Neorhizobium galegae bv. orientalis str. HAMBI 540: one gene and its partner. The protein of the gene in region 1 interacts with the protein of each later gene in a pairwise test. Links are inferred from orthologs where the notes say so. Each region holds a gene or a part of one and is shown on either strand. Other genes may lie near its edges. The genes, in order: grpE and RG540_RS02325.

Region 1 (6,594 bases):
GGATCGCGGAAATAGATTGAGCGGGCACCGTTCGGCCAGCGGAAATCGCTTTCGATGGCAATCCCTGCCTTGTTGAGCTTTTCCCTGATCAAGTCAATCGCGTCGCCGGTCATGCGAAAGCAGATATGCCCCGGTCCCATCGAGCCATGTGGCGGTACGGGTAGCGAATCGGCGGGCGGTGGCTTGATCGTCTCAGCCGGATTGAAGATCAGCAGGATGCCCGGCCCACAACGAAAGAACACATGTCTGGTGCCGGCGCGCCGCACCTTCTCTAGGCCGAGAATGCCGCCGTAAAATGCTTCGGCGGCATCGAGATCAGCGGCGTAGAGCGCGGTTTCGAGAATGCCTTCAATCAAACCGCACCTCTTTCAGGTTCAGGCAATCGCCTGCTTCTGCATCGCCACCAGTTCCTGGGTACCGTCCTGAGCGAGCGCCAGCAGCTTCAGGAACTCTTCCTGGCTGAAGGGCTTGCCTTCCGCCGTGCCCTGCACCTCGACGATTCCGCCGGAACCGGTCATGACGAAATTGGCGTCCGTCTCGGCAGCCGAATCCTCGATATAGTCGAGGTCGATTACCGGCTGGCCGGCAAAGATGCCGCAGGAGATCGCCGCGACATGGTCCTTGAGCACCTTGTCGACCTTGGTCATCGAGCGGGCTTCCATCCACTTCAGGCAGTCGTAGAGCGCAATCCAGCCACCGGTGATCGAAGCGGTGCGCGTGCCGCCATCCGCCTGGATGACGTCGCAGTCGATGGTGATCTGCTTTTCGCCGAGTGCTTCGAGATCGATGACGGCGCGCAAGGACCGACCGATCAGGCGCTGGATTTCCTGGGTGCGGCCGCCCTGCTTGCCGGCGGCGGCTTCGCGCTTCATGCGGTCGCCGGTAGCGCGCGGCAGCATGCCGTATTCGGCGGTGACCCAGCCCTTGCCGCTGTTGCGCAGCCACGGCGGCGTCTTTTCTTCGAGGCTCGCGGTGCAGAGCACATGCGTGTCGCCGAACTTGACGAGGCAGGAACCTTCCGCGTGCTTGGAGAAATTGCGCTCGAACGAGACCTTGCGCATCTGGTTCAACTGTCTGCCTGAAGGCCGCATGTTTCACTCCCTGGATTTCTGTTTCCGCCTTCTACGGCCCCGGCCAAGCTTTTGCAAAGAAAAAGCCCTAATGAGTGTACGAGCGAATGATCGTGGCTGGCGCAATTTTCCCTTTGGAGAAGGCGCGTCGAATGACTATATTTTATCGAATGATCAACGGAACGGTGAAGGTCTAGATGGGATTTTCGGCATCGACGGGTAGGGACAGCGGCTCTGTGCTCGATGACCGTTCGCGCGAAATTTTCCGCCGCATCGTGGAAAGCTACCTGGAAAACGGTGAGCCGCTGGGCTCCCGCAATCTTTCGCGGTTGCTGCCCATCTCTTTGTCACCGGCTTCGGTGCGCAATGTGATGAGCGATCTTGAAGAACTCGGCCTCATCTATTCCCCGCATATCAGCGCTGGCCGCCTGCCGACCCAGTCAGGGCTCCGGTTTTTCGTCGACGCCTTCATGCAGGTCGGAGACCTGTCTGCCGAGGAGCGTGCCAACATCGACCGGCAGATCCGCCCGGCCGACCGCGACCAGCCGATGGAAAGCCTGATGGCGGAGGCAAGCCGCATGCTCTCGGGCGTCTCGCGCGGCGCCGGCATCGTCATCACCACCAAGAGCGATCCCGTCCTCAAGCATGTTGAGTTTATCCGCCTCGAGCCGACCAAGGCGCTCGCCGTGCTGGTCGGTGATCACAATCAGGTCGAAAACCGTATCATCGAGCTGCCCGCCGGCGTGACGTCGTCGCAGTTGACCGAAGCGGCCAATTTCCTCAATGCCCACCTGAGTGGCCAGACCTTGCCGGAACTGCGCGGCCAGCTGAAGACCCTCAAGGACCAGGTTCAGGGAGAGCTTTATGCGCTCTCGCACGAACTGGTCGAGCGCGGTCTTGCGGTCTGGTCCGGCGACAGCGAGGAAGGCAAACCGACCCAGCTCATCGTCCGCGGCCGCGCCAATTTGCTTGAAGGCCTGGCGGATGTCGCGGATCTCGATCGTTTGCGGCTGCTTTTCGATGATCTCGAAAAGAAGGACAGCCTGATCGAGATTCTCGATCTCGCAGAAAAAGGGCCGGGCGTCCGGATCTTCATTGGCTCTGAAAACAAGCTGTTTTCCCTCTCTGGCTCCTCGCTCATCGTGGCGCCCTATCGTGACGGCGAGGACCGGATCGTCGGTGCCGTCGGTGTCATCGGGCCGACGCGGCTCAACTATTCCCGTATCGTGCCGATGGTGGACTACACCGCGCAGCTGCTTGCCAGGCTGTCGCGCTGAATTTTGCGGCCGGACCGCCCAAGTTTCCCAGCAAGCCTTGATTTTTCCACCTTAAACCTCGATATCGGGCACAAATCCAAGCCCGTAAATCGAAGCCAAGAATAACCGGAGACCGTCATGACCGACGAAACCAACAAGAACGGACCTGACGCAACTGCCGCGGAGAACACTGCGGAAGCCGTAGCATCTGCTCTTGAGGACGCGGCCAACCAGAAGAATGCCGAGGCGCCTGCCGCCGAACCTGATCCGCTGGAATTGCTGAAGGCCGAAAACAACGAGCTGCGCGACCGTTTCCTGCGGCTTGCCGCCGAGATGGATAACCTGCGCCGCCGCACCGAACGCGAAATCAAGGACGCTAAGTCCTACGCCGCCGCCGGCTTTGCGCGCGACATGCTCGCCGTTTCGGACAACCTGCGCCGGGCGCTGGACGCCGTGCCGACCGAAATGCGCGCCACGGCAGATGCCTCGCTGACCACGCTCCTGGAGGGCGTCGAGATGACTGAACGCTCGATGCTGTCCGCTCTGGAGCGCCACGGCGTGAAGAAGATCGATGCTGAAGGCCAGAAGTTTGATCCGAACTTCCACCAGGCGATGTTCGAAATCCCGAACCCTGCCGTCCCGAACAATACTGTCGTCCAGGTCGTTCAGGCCGGCTTCACGATCGGCGAACGCGTCCTGCGCCCCGCCATGGTGGGTGTCGCAAAAGGTGGTCCGAAGTCGGAAGCTTCGGCAGAAACCGCCGGTGAGAAGAGCGCCTGAAGCCTTTGAGGAGCAGGGGTAAAGCCTGCTCCTCATTTTACGCCGGCCGGTCCCCGTTGATGTTTCATCGTCTGATTGTCGATTGTTCTGATCGGTCGAGTTTTCGCGCGTAACCCCTGCAAAATACGGCTCAAAAACAAAACCGCCCGGCGCTTTGACAGCGGCCGGGCAGTTTGTTTCGTCCCCACGAATGCATATGCCGTCAGGCGGCGTGGTTGGCTTGTTCCTCGTTGAGGAATGCGTAGATCGCCGAAGCGGAATCGGTCTTGCGCAGCTTGGCGACGAGATCCTGGTCGCGCAACACGCGGGCAATACGCGACAGGGCCTTCAGGTGGTCGGCGCCGGCGCCTTCGGGCGCGAGCAGCAGGAACACCAGATCGACCGGCTCGTCGTCGAGCGCTTCGAAATCGACCGGGGCTTCAAGGCGCGCGAAAATACCCTTGATCGACGAGATGCTGTTGAGCTTGCCGTGCGGGATGGCGATGCCGTGGCCGACGCCGGTGGAGCCGAGCCTTTCGCGCTGCAGGATGATGTCGAAGATTTCTCGTTCACTCACGCCCGTCAACTTGGAAGCCTTGACCGCCAGCTCCTGCAATAGCTGCTTTTTGGAGTTTACCTTTAGGGCAGGAATAATCGCATCTTGCTGCAGCAAATCTGCCAATGCCATTCTCTTCATCCTTCGTGCCGCAAGAGCTTGTGCCCTAGGCGAAGGGGAGCGCCGTCTCCGACGCTCTCCCCAAGTTGTTAGTTCTTGATATTGGTGGAATCGATCCAGCCAATATTGCCGTCATTGCGGCGGTACACAATGTTCAGATGTTCCTTGCCGGGGCTACGGAACAGAAGAACAGGCTCGTCTGTCATATCAAGTGCCATGACGGCGCTTGCGACCGTCATCGTCTTCAACTGCTTCGAACTTTCCGCGACGATGGTCGGCGCGAAATCCTCGGGCACTTCCTCCCCTTCATCCGGTACGCTGTCCATAACAGTGTAGGCAACTTCCGCATAACCATTCACATGGTTGCCGGCATGATGATCCTTGAGCCGCCGCTTGTAGCGGCGCAGACGTTTTTCGATCCGCTGTGCTGCGGCGTCGAAACTGATCTGCGGATCATTCGCCTCGCCAGCCGCATGCAGGACGATCCCGGTATCGAGATGCACCTTGCAGTCGGCAGAAAAGCGCGAACCAGCCTTTTCCACGATGACTTGGCCTGAATAGCCTCCGTCGAAGTATTTTGTAATCGCTTCTCCGATTTGGTCCTCGATCCTTTGACGGAACGAATCGCCAATTTCCATATGCTTACCGGATACACGCACACTCATGGAGTTCTTCCTTCTTGTCGTGACTTGCGTGTTCCAGTCTACGCCAAGCCGTCCCCGCATCCAAGCCGTTCACATGCGACTGGGCCAAATTGCTGCAATCGATGCCTGTCTGGATAATGGGATACGTTTCGTGCCATGTCCCGTGCAGTTGCGGCGGGCTTCTAGCGCCCGATGTTTTAAATGTCAACGGCAGCGGGCCTCGGGATTTCTACGTAGGCCTGTGGAAACCCGGGTGTTTCGCCGGTTTCTCAGAACGCCGCGACCCCGGCGATCGCGCGCTTTTCGCGACGGCGCTGGACGGAAGAAGGAATGTTCATCGCCTCGCGGTACTTCGCGACGGTCCGGCGCGCGAGCTCGACCCCGCCGCGTTTCAGGCTGACGACGATATCGTCGTCGGAGAGCACCGTCTCAGGCGTTTCCTGGGCGATCAGCAGGCGAATCCGATGGCGCACGGCCTCCGCCGAATGGCTGTCGCCGCCTTCTTCCGCCGAGCCGATCGACACTGTGAAGAAATATTTGAGCTCGAACAGCCCCCGCGGCGTCAGCATGTATTTGTTGGAGGTGACGCGGCTGACCGTCGATTCATGCATCTTGATCGCTTCGGCGACGGTCTTGAGGTTGAGCGGGCGCAGGTGATCGACGCCGTGGATCAGGAAGGCATCCTGTTGCCGGACGATTTCGGCCGCCACCTTCATGATCGTCTTGGCCCGCTGGTCGAGGCTGCGCGTCAGCCAATTGGCATTCTGCATGCATTCGGAAAGAAAGTTGTGGTCGTCCCCGTTTTTCGGGCAGTGCTTGGACACCGTCTGGAAATAGCTGTGGTTTACCAGGACACGCGGCAGGGTGTCCGGATTGAGCTCGACCACCCAGCTGCCGTCGGGCGCTGCGCGCACGACGATATCCGGCGAAATCGTCTCAGACATGCCGCGCTCGAAGCCGGCGCCGGGCTTGGGGTTGAGGCAGCGGATTTCTGCCAGCATGTCGATGAGGTCTTCGTCGTCGACGCCGCAGATCTTTCGAAGCGAGGCGAAGTCGCGTTTGCCCAGCAGATCCAGATGTCTGATCAGCGCATCCATGGCCGGGTCGAGTCGGTCCTTTTCCCGAAGCTGGATTGCCAGACATTCGCTGAGCGATCGCGCGAAGACGCCCGGCGGATCGAGCGTCTGCAGCGAGCGGAGGATGGCTTCTACATTCTCGACGCTTCTGCCCAGGCGGGCGGCAATCTCCTCGATGTCGCCGAGCATATAACCGGCCTCGTCCAGCTGATCAACGAGATGTTGGGCAATCAGGCGGTTGGCCGCATCGATGATCAGGAAAGGGATCTGCTGGTTCAGGTGGTCGCGCAGCGTCACCTGACCGGCGACGAAATCATCCAGATCGTAGTCTTCGCCAGACTCGCCGCCCGGCATCGATTTCCATTGGCTGAGCAGCTCCGGCGCATCGGCGCGCCGCGCCGGACCATCGTCGGGAAAGACGTTCTCGAAGCCCGTGTCGAGCCCTTCGCCGAGCCTTTCGGCGCTGATGGAAGAGGACCCCTCGTACCAGCCGCTATCGACTTCGGCCACTGCCGAACTCTCGCGGTCTTCAGTCGGGGCAAAGTCGTCGGCGCTGTCGAAGCCTGTTTCCGCGTCGTTTTCGCTCTCGTTTGACGTAATTTCGAGCAGCGGGTTCTTTTCGACTTCCTGGGCGATGAACTGGTTGAGTTCGAAATGCGTCATCTGCAGCAGCTGGATGGATTGCATCAGCTGCGGCGTCATCACCAGCGATTGGGTTTGGCGTAGGAAAAGATTAGCGGATAAACCCATGGCGGACGCGAAACTCCCGTGCAATCCCCTTGAACCACCCGGTCATGGATGGCGGACGCTCGCTTTCGGCCAAGCCTCCACAAGGCCAAATTTGCATCTGGCACAAGAATTGCTTTTTTGAAAGATTTGGTCAAGCGCTGCAGTGCGGGAAAGTAAATTTCTTTGGCGCGCTGCAGCGACCGGAACAGCGTCTAGAGGCTGAACTTGTCGCCGAGGTAGAGGCGGCGGACGTCCGGGTTGTTGACAATGTCGTCTGCGCGGCCGTGCGTCAGTACTTCGCCCGCATGGATGATATAGGCCCGGTCGATCAGGCCCAATGTTTCGCGGACGTTGTGGTCCGTTATCAGAACGCCGATCCCGCGT
Region 2 (6,519 bases), 480 kb from region 1 along the record:
ATCTTGACCATCTCGATGAAGACTTTGTGGATTTCGAGCTGCAGCGCCTTCAGGTATTCGATGTCGCCTTCCTTTTCCGGCTGAAAGGGATCGAGGATCACCTTGTTCTCGCCGGCGGTATAGACGCGGCGCTCGATGCCGATCTTGCGCAGCAGTTCCGGAAAGCCGAAACCGCCGGAAACGACACCGATCGAGCCGACGATGGAGGTGGGATCGGCAAAGATCTCGTCGCCCGCAAGCGCGATCATGTAGCCGCCGGAGGCCGCGACGTCCTCGACGAAGACCAGGACCTTCTTGTCCTTTTCTTCCGCAAGCGAGCGGATGCGCTGGAAGATCAGGCGCGACTGGACCGGCGAGCCGCCCGGCGAATTGATCGAGATTGCGACGACCGGGGCATCTTTCTTCGAGAAGGCCTTGTCGAGCATCGGCGCCACACCGGCCAGGTTGAGGCTCTGCTTGAACTGGCTGCCGCCGGCCATGATCGCTCCGTGAAGCCGGACGACGGGAATCGTCAGCCCCTTCTTACGGAATCGTTTCGGCATCAACCTCTTCAAAAACCCGGCCATTTCTTTTCCTTCTGTCGCGTTCGGCTCTGCCAAAGCATGTATGTGACGGAATTTCAAACGCAATGGCTGCGCCACTTAAAGCAGGATTTTGATTTTCCAGTTGCGAATGACTTGCATTATCATTCCAATAAGGCATTATCTCCTCACGAACGGAGATAAGGTGAAGATGGACGTCTTAAGTTCAAAGCAGGACAGCGGCTGGCGGAACAAACGGGGGGAGGCATCGCTTTCCGACGTCCATCGAAGCATCAATATTTCGAGTTCCGGATCGCGGTGGCGGCGGCTCGCCGCCTTTGCGGGTCCGGGTTACCTAGTCGCGGTCGGTTATATGGACCCCGGCAACTGGGCAACCTCGCTCGCCGGCGGTTCGAAGTTCGGCTATGCGCTGCTCGCGGTGGCGCTGCTGTCCAACCTGATGGCGATCGTGCTGCAATCGCTCTGTGCCCGTCTTGCCATCGCATCGGGCCGGGATCTGGCGCAGGCCTGCCGCGACGCGTTTCCGAAATGGGTTTCCATTCCGCTCTGGGCACTTGCCGAGATCGCCATCATCGCCACGGACATCGCCGAGGTGATCGGCACCGCGATCGGCCTCAACCTGATCTTCGGCATCCCGCTCGAACTCGGCGTGCTGATCACCGCTCTCGACGTCTTCATCATCCTTTACTTGCAGAAGATGGGTTTCCGCTGGGTCGAAGCCTTCATCATCACTCTGCTCGGCGTCATCGCCGTGTGCTTCGCGATCCAGATCTTCCTTGCCGATCCGCAATGGGGCGGTGTCATCCGCGGCTTCTTCCCGACCACCGAGATCGTCACCAATCCGGAGATGCTCTATCTGGCGCTCGGCATCCTCGGCGCGACCGTCATGCCGCATAACCTCTACCTGCATTCCGGCATCGTGCAGACCCGCAACTATGGCCATACCCTGCCGGAAAAGAAGGAAGCGCTGACCTTTGCGACGATCGACTCCACCGTCGCACTCTGCTTCGCCCTCTTGATCAATGCCTCGATCCTGATCCTCGCGGCAGCCGCCTTCAACAGCACCGGGCGAACGGAAGTGGCCGAGCTTGGCGAAGCCCATTCGCTGCTCGCACCGCTGCTCGGGCTGGCTATCGCGCCGACGCTGTTCGGCATCGCGCTGCTCTGCTGCGGTCTGAATTCGACGGTGACGGCGACGCTTGCCGGTCAGATCGTCATGGAAGGCTTCCTCAAGATGAAGCTGCAGCCATGGATCCGCCGGCTGATCACCCGGGGGATAGCCATCATCCCGGCCGCGTTCGTGACCATCTGGTACGGCGATGCGGGCACCGCGGAACTGCTGATCCTCACCCAGGTGGTGCTCAGCCTGCAGCTTTCCTTCGCGGTATTCCCGTTGGTCATGTTCACCGCCAGCAAGGCCAAGATGGGCGAACTCGTGGCGCCGATTTGGCTCTCCGGCATTGCCTGGCTGATCGCCGTCGTCATCGCCGGCCTCAACGTCAAGCTGCTCGTGGATTTCGTTTCGGGCTGAGGCGGGCATAGGCGGCCCGGCCATTGTTCAGGTCGTCGACGAAAGCCGAGAAGGCATGGCCATCCGCGCCATGCACGAAAAGCGGCGCCCGGAATGTCAGCCGGGCGCGCGATCCCTTGACGGCGGTGACGAGGATGCGCGTGGCGCTTTCGTCGGGCCGGGGGTGAAGGGCAGTGATTTCCAGCCCGCCGAAACGCCTGCCGCAGGCCTCGATGATCTCAGCGACCGATTGCGGCCGGGCGATCAGCGACAACTGCCCGCCAGGCTTCATGATCGCGCCGGCTGTGCGGATCCAGGCTTCGAACAGGTCTTCCGTCATCGCATGTGCCTCGGCCTTCAGGGCATCCGGCGTCTTGCGGTCGCTGGCATCGTTGAAGGGCGGGTTCATGATCACGTGGTCATGGATCTCGTCCACGAGGCCGGCGGCGAGACGGGGTTTGCCGGTGAGCGTCACGTCGGCTTCCAGCACTTCGACTCGACCGGCCAAGAAAGCGTTTTCCGGAATTTCCAGGGTTTTGCGAGCGTAATCGGCCATCAGCGGCGATTTTTCGATCAGCAGGACTTTTGCACGATCCAGCCTTGAGGCGACCGCAAGGCCCGCGGCACCGGCGCCGGAGCCGAGATCGGCGACGCTGACCGGCTTGTCGGCAGCGACCAGCGAGGCAAGCAGCATCGCATCGACGCCGGAGCGATGGCCTCCGCCCTTCGGCTGCATGACGTGGAAACGGCCGCGATGGAAGGCGTCGATGGTGTGGGTTGGAGTGGTCATCCTTCGCGACACCATTGAGCGCTGGTAGTCGGTAGCCCCCCTCTGCCCTGCCGGGCATCTCCCCCACAGGTGGGGAGATCACAAGCGGCGTGATCATCGCCCTTCCAAATACGGCGTGCCGGAAGAGAGGCCAGATAAAAATGCGCGAGAAGATACGCCGCACGTTGGTGCGCAGAATGAGACGTCAAATTTGAAGCGGCGAGCGTGCGCCCAGCCGATCTCCCCACCCGTGGGGGAGATGCCCGGCAGGGCAGAGGGGGGCGATCCGCGAGAACGCTCAATGCTAAAGCTCCGGAAAAACTGAGGACCGAGGATCCACAAGCATCAAGGCCGCAGCTCCGCTTCCAGCCCCGCGTCCTTCAATATCCGCCGCGCCTCGTCGGCCCGTTCGCTATCCACCATCAGGCGACGTGCCAAAAGCCCGAGCGAGCCTTCGAGCACGCTCATCGACTGGTCGGCGACCATGAAATGGATGCCCGCATCCTTCATCAGACTCTGGGCCAGCGACAGGATCACGATGTCGTTGGTGCGGATGATCTCCAGCATGGCTTGTTTGTTACCCCATTATATCCGGCGGGATGCGATTTGCGCTTGCCGCACTATCAGCCTCTTTCTATTGTCGTTTGAAAGATTTCGATAGGGAGGCCTGACATTGGGCGTCGTCATACCGCTTGAAGAAGGCAAAAACAAACTGGCATCCGTCAAACCGCTGGTGGATCTGACCAAGGCGGACATGGATCGGGTCAACCAGTTGATCCTGTCCAAGGCCGGCTCCGACGTGCAGATGATCCCGGAAGTTGCCAACCACCTGATCTCGTCGGGCGGCAAGCGGCTGCGGCCGATGCTGACGCTCGCCTCCGCCGCCCTGTTCGGCTATCAGGGCGAAGGTCATGTAAAACTCGCGACCAGCGTCGAGTTCATGCACACCGCAACGCTGCTCCATGACGACGTGGTCGACGAAAGCGACCTGCGGCGGGGACGCTCGACCGCGCGGATGATCTGGGGCAACCAGGCAAGCGTTCTGGTCGGTGACTTCCTGCTCGGCCAGGCGTTCCGGATGATGGTCGATGTCGGATCGCTCGAAGCGCTCGACGTGCTGTCAGCCGCGGCTTCTGTGATCGCCGAGGGCGAGGTGCTGCAGCTGTCCGTCGCCAAGAACATGGAAACGACCGAGGACGATTATCTTTCGGTCATCCGCGCCAAGACGGCGGCCCTGTTTGCAGCCGCTGCCGAAGTAGGCCCGATCATCGCCAATGCCGACAAGGCCGGCCGGGGCGCACTGAAATCCTACGGCATGAACCTCGGCCTTGCCTTCCAGCTCGTCGACGATGCGCTCGATTACGGCGGCAAGGCTGCCGATCTCGGCAAGAATGTCGGCGACGATTTCCGCGAGGGCAAGATCACGCTGCCCGTCATCCTCTCCTATCGCCGCGGCACCGAGGCCGAGCGCGCCTTCTGGCGCCAGGCGATCGAGAAGGGCGAAAGCAGCGATGAGAACCTCGAAAAGGCGCTCGGATTGATCAACAAATACGGCGCCCTGAACGACACGATTGGCCGCGCGCTGCATTACGGGACGATCGCCCGCGATGCGCTGGCGCCGCTTCCCGCCTCGCCGCTCAAGGCCGCTCTTCTCGAAGTCATCGACTTCTCGATCCAACGCGTCAACTGACGCTCGGCGTCCGTTGACGAAGGTGTGACCGGCGCCGCCCCCGTGCGGCGCTGGGGATTTCCTTGCGGACCTGCTTCAAAAAAGCCATTCTATCGTGAATCAATAGGGCGAAATTGGCGGCGGTATCTCACCGAATCGCCATGCTCTTACGAAAGGCATCTTTATGCGGCGGAAATCCAGCCTTCTTCTGCTCTCCAGCGCGGCGCTCGCAACCGTCCTCATGTTCGGAACGGTGGCCAATGCGGCGACGGCGGAAGCGAAGCCAGCGGTGAAAGACACCGTGACGTTCGGTCCCGGCAACGTGAAGACGTTTTCCGGCGCCTTTCTGGCGGCCCGCACTGCCGACGTCGACCACGACTACGACACCGCGATCGCGCTTTACCGCAAGGCGCTGGCTTTCGATCCCGCCAACCTGGAAATCCGCGAACGGCTGATGATCTCGCTGCTGCTCAACGGCGATTTCGACCAGGGTCTCACCGAGGCCAATGCGTTGAAGGATGACACCGCCGTCGAGCGGATCACCAAGATCGTCCGCGGCCTCGATGCCCTGCGTGACAAAAAGTTCGACATCGCCAAGAAAGTGCTTGCCTATGAGGGGCCGAACGATCTCGACCGGCTGACCCACCAGCTTCTCTCCGCCTGGGCGGATGTCGGCGCCGGCAAGGGCAAGCAGGCGATGGCCAGCATCAACAACCTCAAGGGACCGCCCTGGTACAAGGTATTCACCGACTACCATCTCGGCGCCATGGCGCTGGTGACCGGGGATATCGGCACTGCACGGCAGCATCTCAACACCGCCGTCACCAACAAAGAAGCCGTCGCCACCGCGCCGGACACGTTTATGCGCGCCGTCATGGCGCTTGCGCGTCTTGAAGCGGCTGCCGGCAACAAGCAGAAGGCGCTCGATGCGATCTCCGTCGGTGACGGCATGGTCTCCAATTATGCGCCGCTGAAAGCGCTCCGCCAGAGCATCGAAAAGGGCGAGAAGCCCCAGCAGCAGGTGAGCAACGCCGCCGAAGGTGCGGCCGGCGTGCTGTTTTCGATCGGTGGCGCGCTGAACCGCCAGGGTGCCGAGGACATGGTCTCGCTCTACCTGCAGATTTCCCACGCGCTCGACGTCAAGAGTGCCGACACGCTGATCCTGCTCGGCGGCATCGCCGAGAAGCTCAAGCAGCCCGATCGCGCCATCAAGTTCTATGCGAGCGTTCCGGCCGATTCGCCGATGCGCCGGATTTCCGAACTGCAGCTCGGCGTGACGCTTTCCGACACCGGCAAGGTGAACGAAGCCAAGCAGCACCTGAAATCGCTGATCGAATCCGATCCGTCGGACATCCGCAGCTACATCGCCTATGGCAGCGTGCTTTCCGACGCCAAGGACTACAAGACCATGGCCGAGACCTACGACAAGGCGGCCGAGGTCATCGGGCCGGTGCCGAAGCCGGGCGACTGGACCATCTTCTTCCAGCGCGGCATCGCCTACGAGCGGCTGAAGAACTGGGAGAAGGCCGAGCCAAGTTTCCGCAAATCGCTGGAACTCAACCCTGAACAGCCGCAGGTGCTCAACTATCTCGGATATTCGCTGGTCGACATGAACAAGAACCTCGACGAGGGTCTCGGCATGATCAAGCGGGCCGTCGATGCGCGGCCGGATGACGGCTATATCGTCGACTCGCTCGGCTGGGCCTATTTCCGCATGGGTAAGTTCGACGATGCCGTGACCGAGCTCGAACGTGCGGTGCAGCTGCGCGCCGGCGATTCGACGATCAACGACCATCTGGGCGATTCCTACTGGCGTGTCGGGCGCAAGCTCGAAGCCGTCTACCAATGGAATCGCGCGCTGATCTCGGAAGGCGAGGACATCAACCGCGAGCAGATCAAGGAGAAGATCGAGAAGGGCCTGCCCCCGCTCGATCCGAACGCGACGACTGCCGACCGCAGCCCGTCCGAACCCGTAGCGCCCGCTCCGCCGGCGCCGGCCAATCCTGACAAGAAATCCTGACGCCCATGT

The links.
Region 2: the proteins of grpE (region 1) and RG540_RS02325 interact in binary tests that used the Escherichia coli proteins (3 or more experiments, as listed by UniProt). The link is inferred for Neorhizobium galegae bv. orientalis str. HAMBI 540 from one-to-one orthologs.

The regions. Positions count from the first base shown.
Region 1 is NZ_HG938353.1:4,709-11,302, forward strand. The notes cover bases 1,322-4,285. They hold grpE (nucleotide exchange factor GrpE), read left to right. Parts: upstream 1,322-2,464; coding sequence 2,465-3,106; downstream 3,107-4,285. Other genes in these bases: hrcA (heat-inducible transcriptional repressor HrcA), read left to right, coding at 1,322-2,347; ptsN (PTS IIA-like nitrogen regulatory protein PtsN), read right to left, coding at 3,309-3,773; hpf (ribosome hibernation-promoting factor, HPF/YfiA family), read right to left, coding at 3,851-4,285. Outside these bases: RG540_RS00030 (VOC family protein), read right to left, coding at 1-356; rph (ribonuclease PH), read right to left, coding at 375-1,091; more of hrcA, read left to right, coding at 1,268-1,321; more of hpf, read right to left, coding at 4,286-4,426; rpoN (RNA polymerase factor sigma-54), read right to left, coding at 4,675-6,231; lptB (LPS export ABC transporter ATP-binding protein), read right to left, coding at 6,423-6,594. UniProt on the Escherichia coli protein: Participates actively in the response to hyperosmotic and heat shock by preventing the aggregation of stress-denatured proteins, in association with DnaK and GrpE. It is the nucleotide exchange factor for DnaK and may function as a thermosensor.
Region 2 is NZ_HG938353.1:484,644-491,162, reverse strand. The notes cover bases 14-2,902. They hold RG540_RS02325 (Nramp family divalent metal transporter), read left to right. Parts: upstream 14-732; coding sequence 733-2,073; downstream 2,074-2,902. Other genes in these bases: RG540_RS02320 (tRNA1(Val) (adenine(37)-N6)-methyltransferase), read right to left, coding at 2,042-2,842; RG540_RS32220 (hypothetical protein), read right to left, coding at 523-702; RG540_RS02330 (S49 family peptidase), read right to left, coding at 14-566. Also shown: more of RG540_RS02330, read right to left, coding at 1-13; RG540_RS02315 (putative signal transducing protein), read right to left, coding at 3,167-3,388; RG540_RS02310 (polyprenyl synthetase family protein), read left to right, coding at 3,495-4,511; RG540_RS02305 (tetratricopeptide repeat protein), read left to right, coding at 4,675-6,510; RG540_RS02300 (4-(cytidine 5'-diphospho)-2-C-methyl-D-erythritol kinase), read left to right, coding at 6,516-6,519. UniProt on the Escherichia coli protein: H(+)-stimulated, divalent metal cation uptake system. Involved in manganese and iron uptake. Can also transport cadmium, cobalt, zinc and to a lesser extent nickel and copper. Involved in response to reactive oxygen.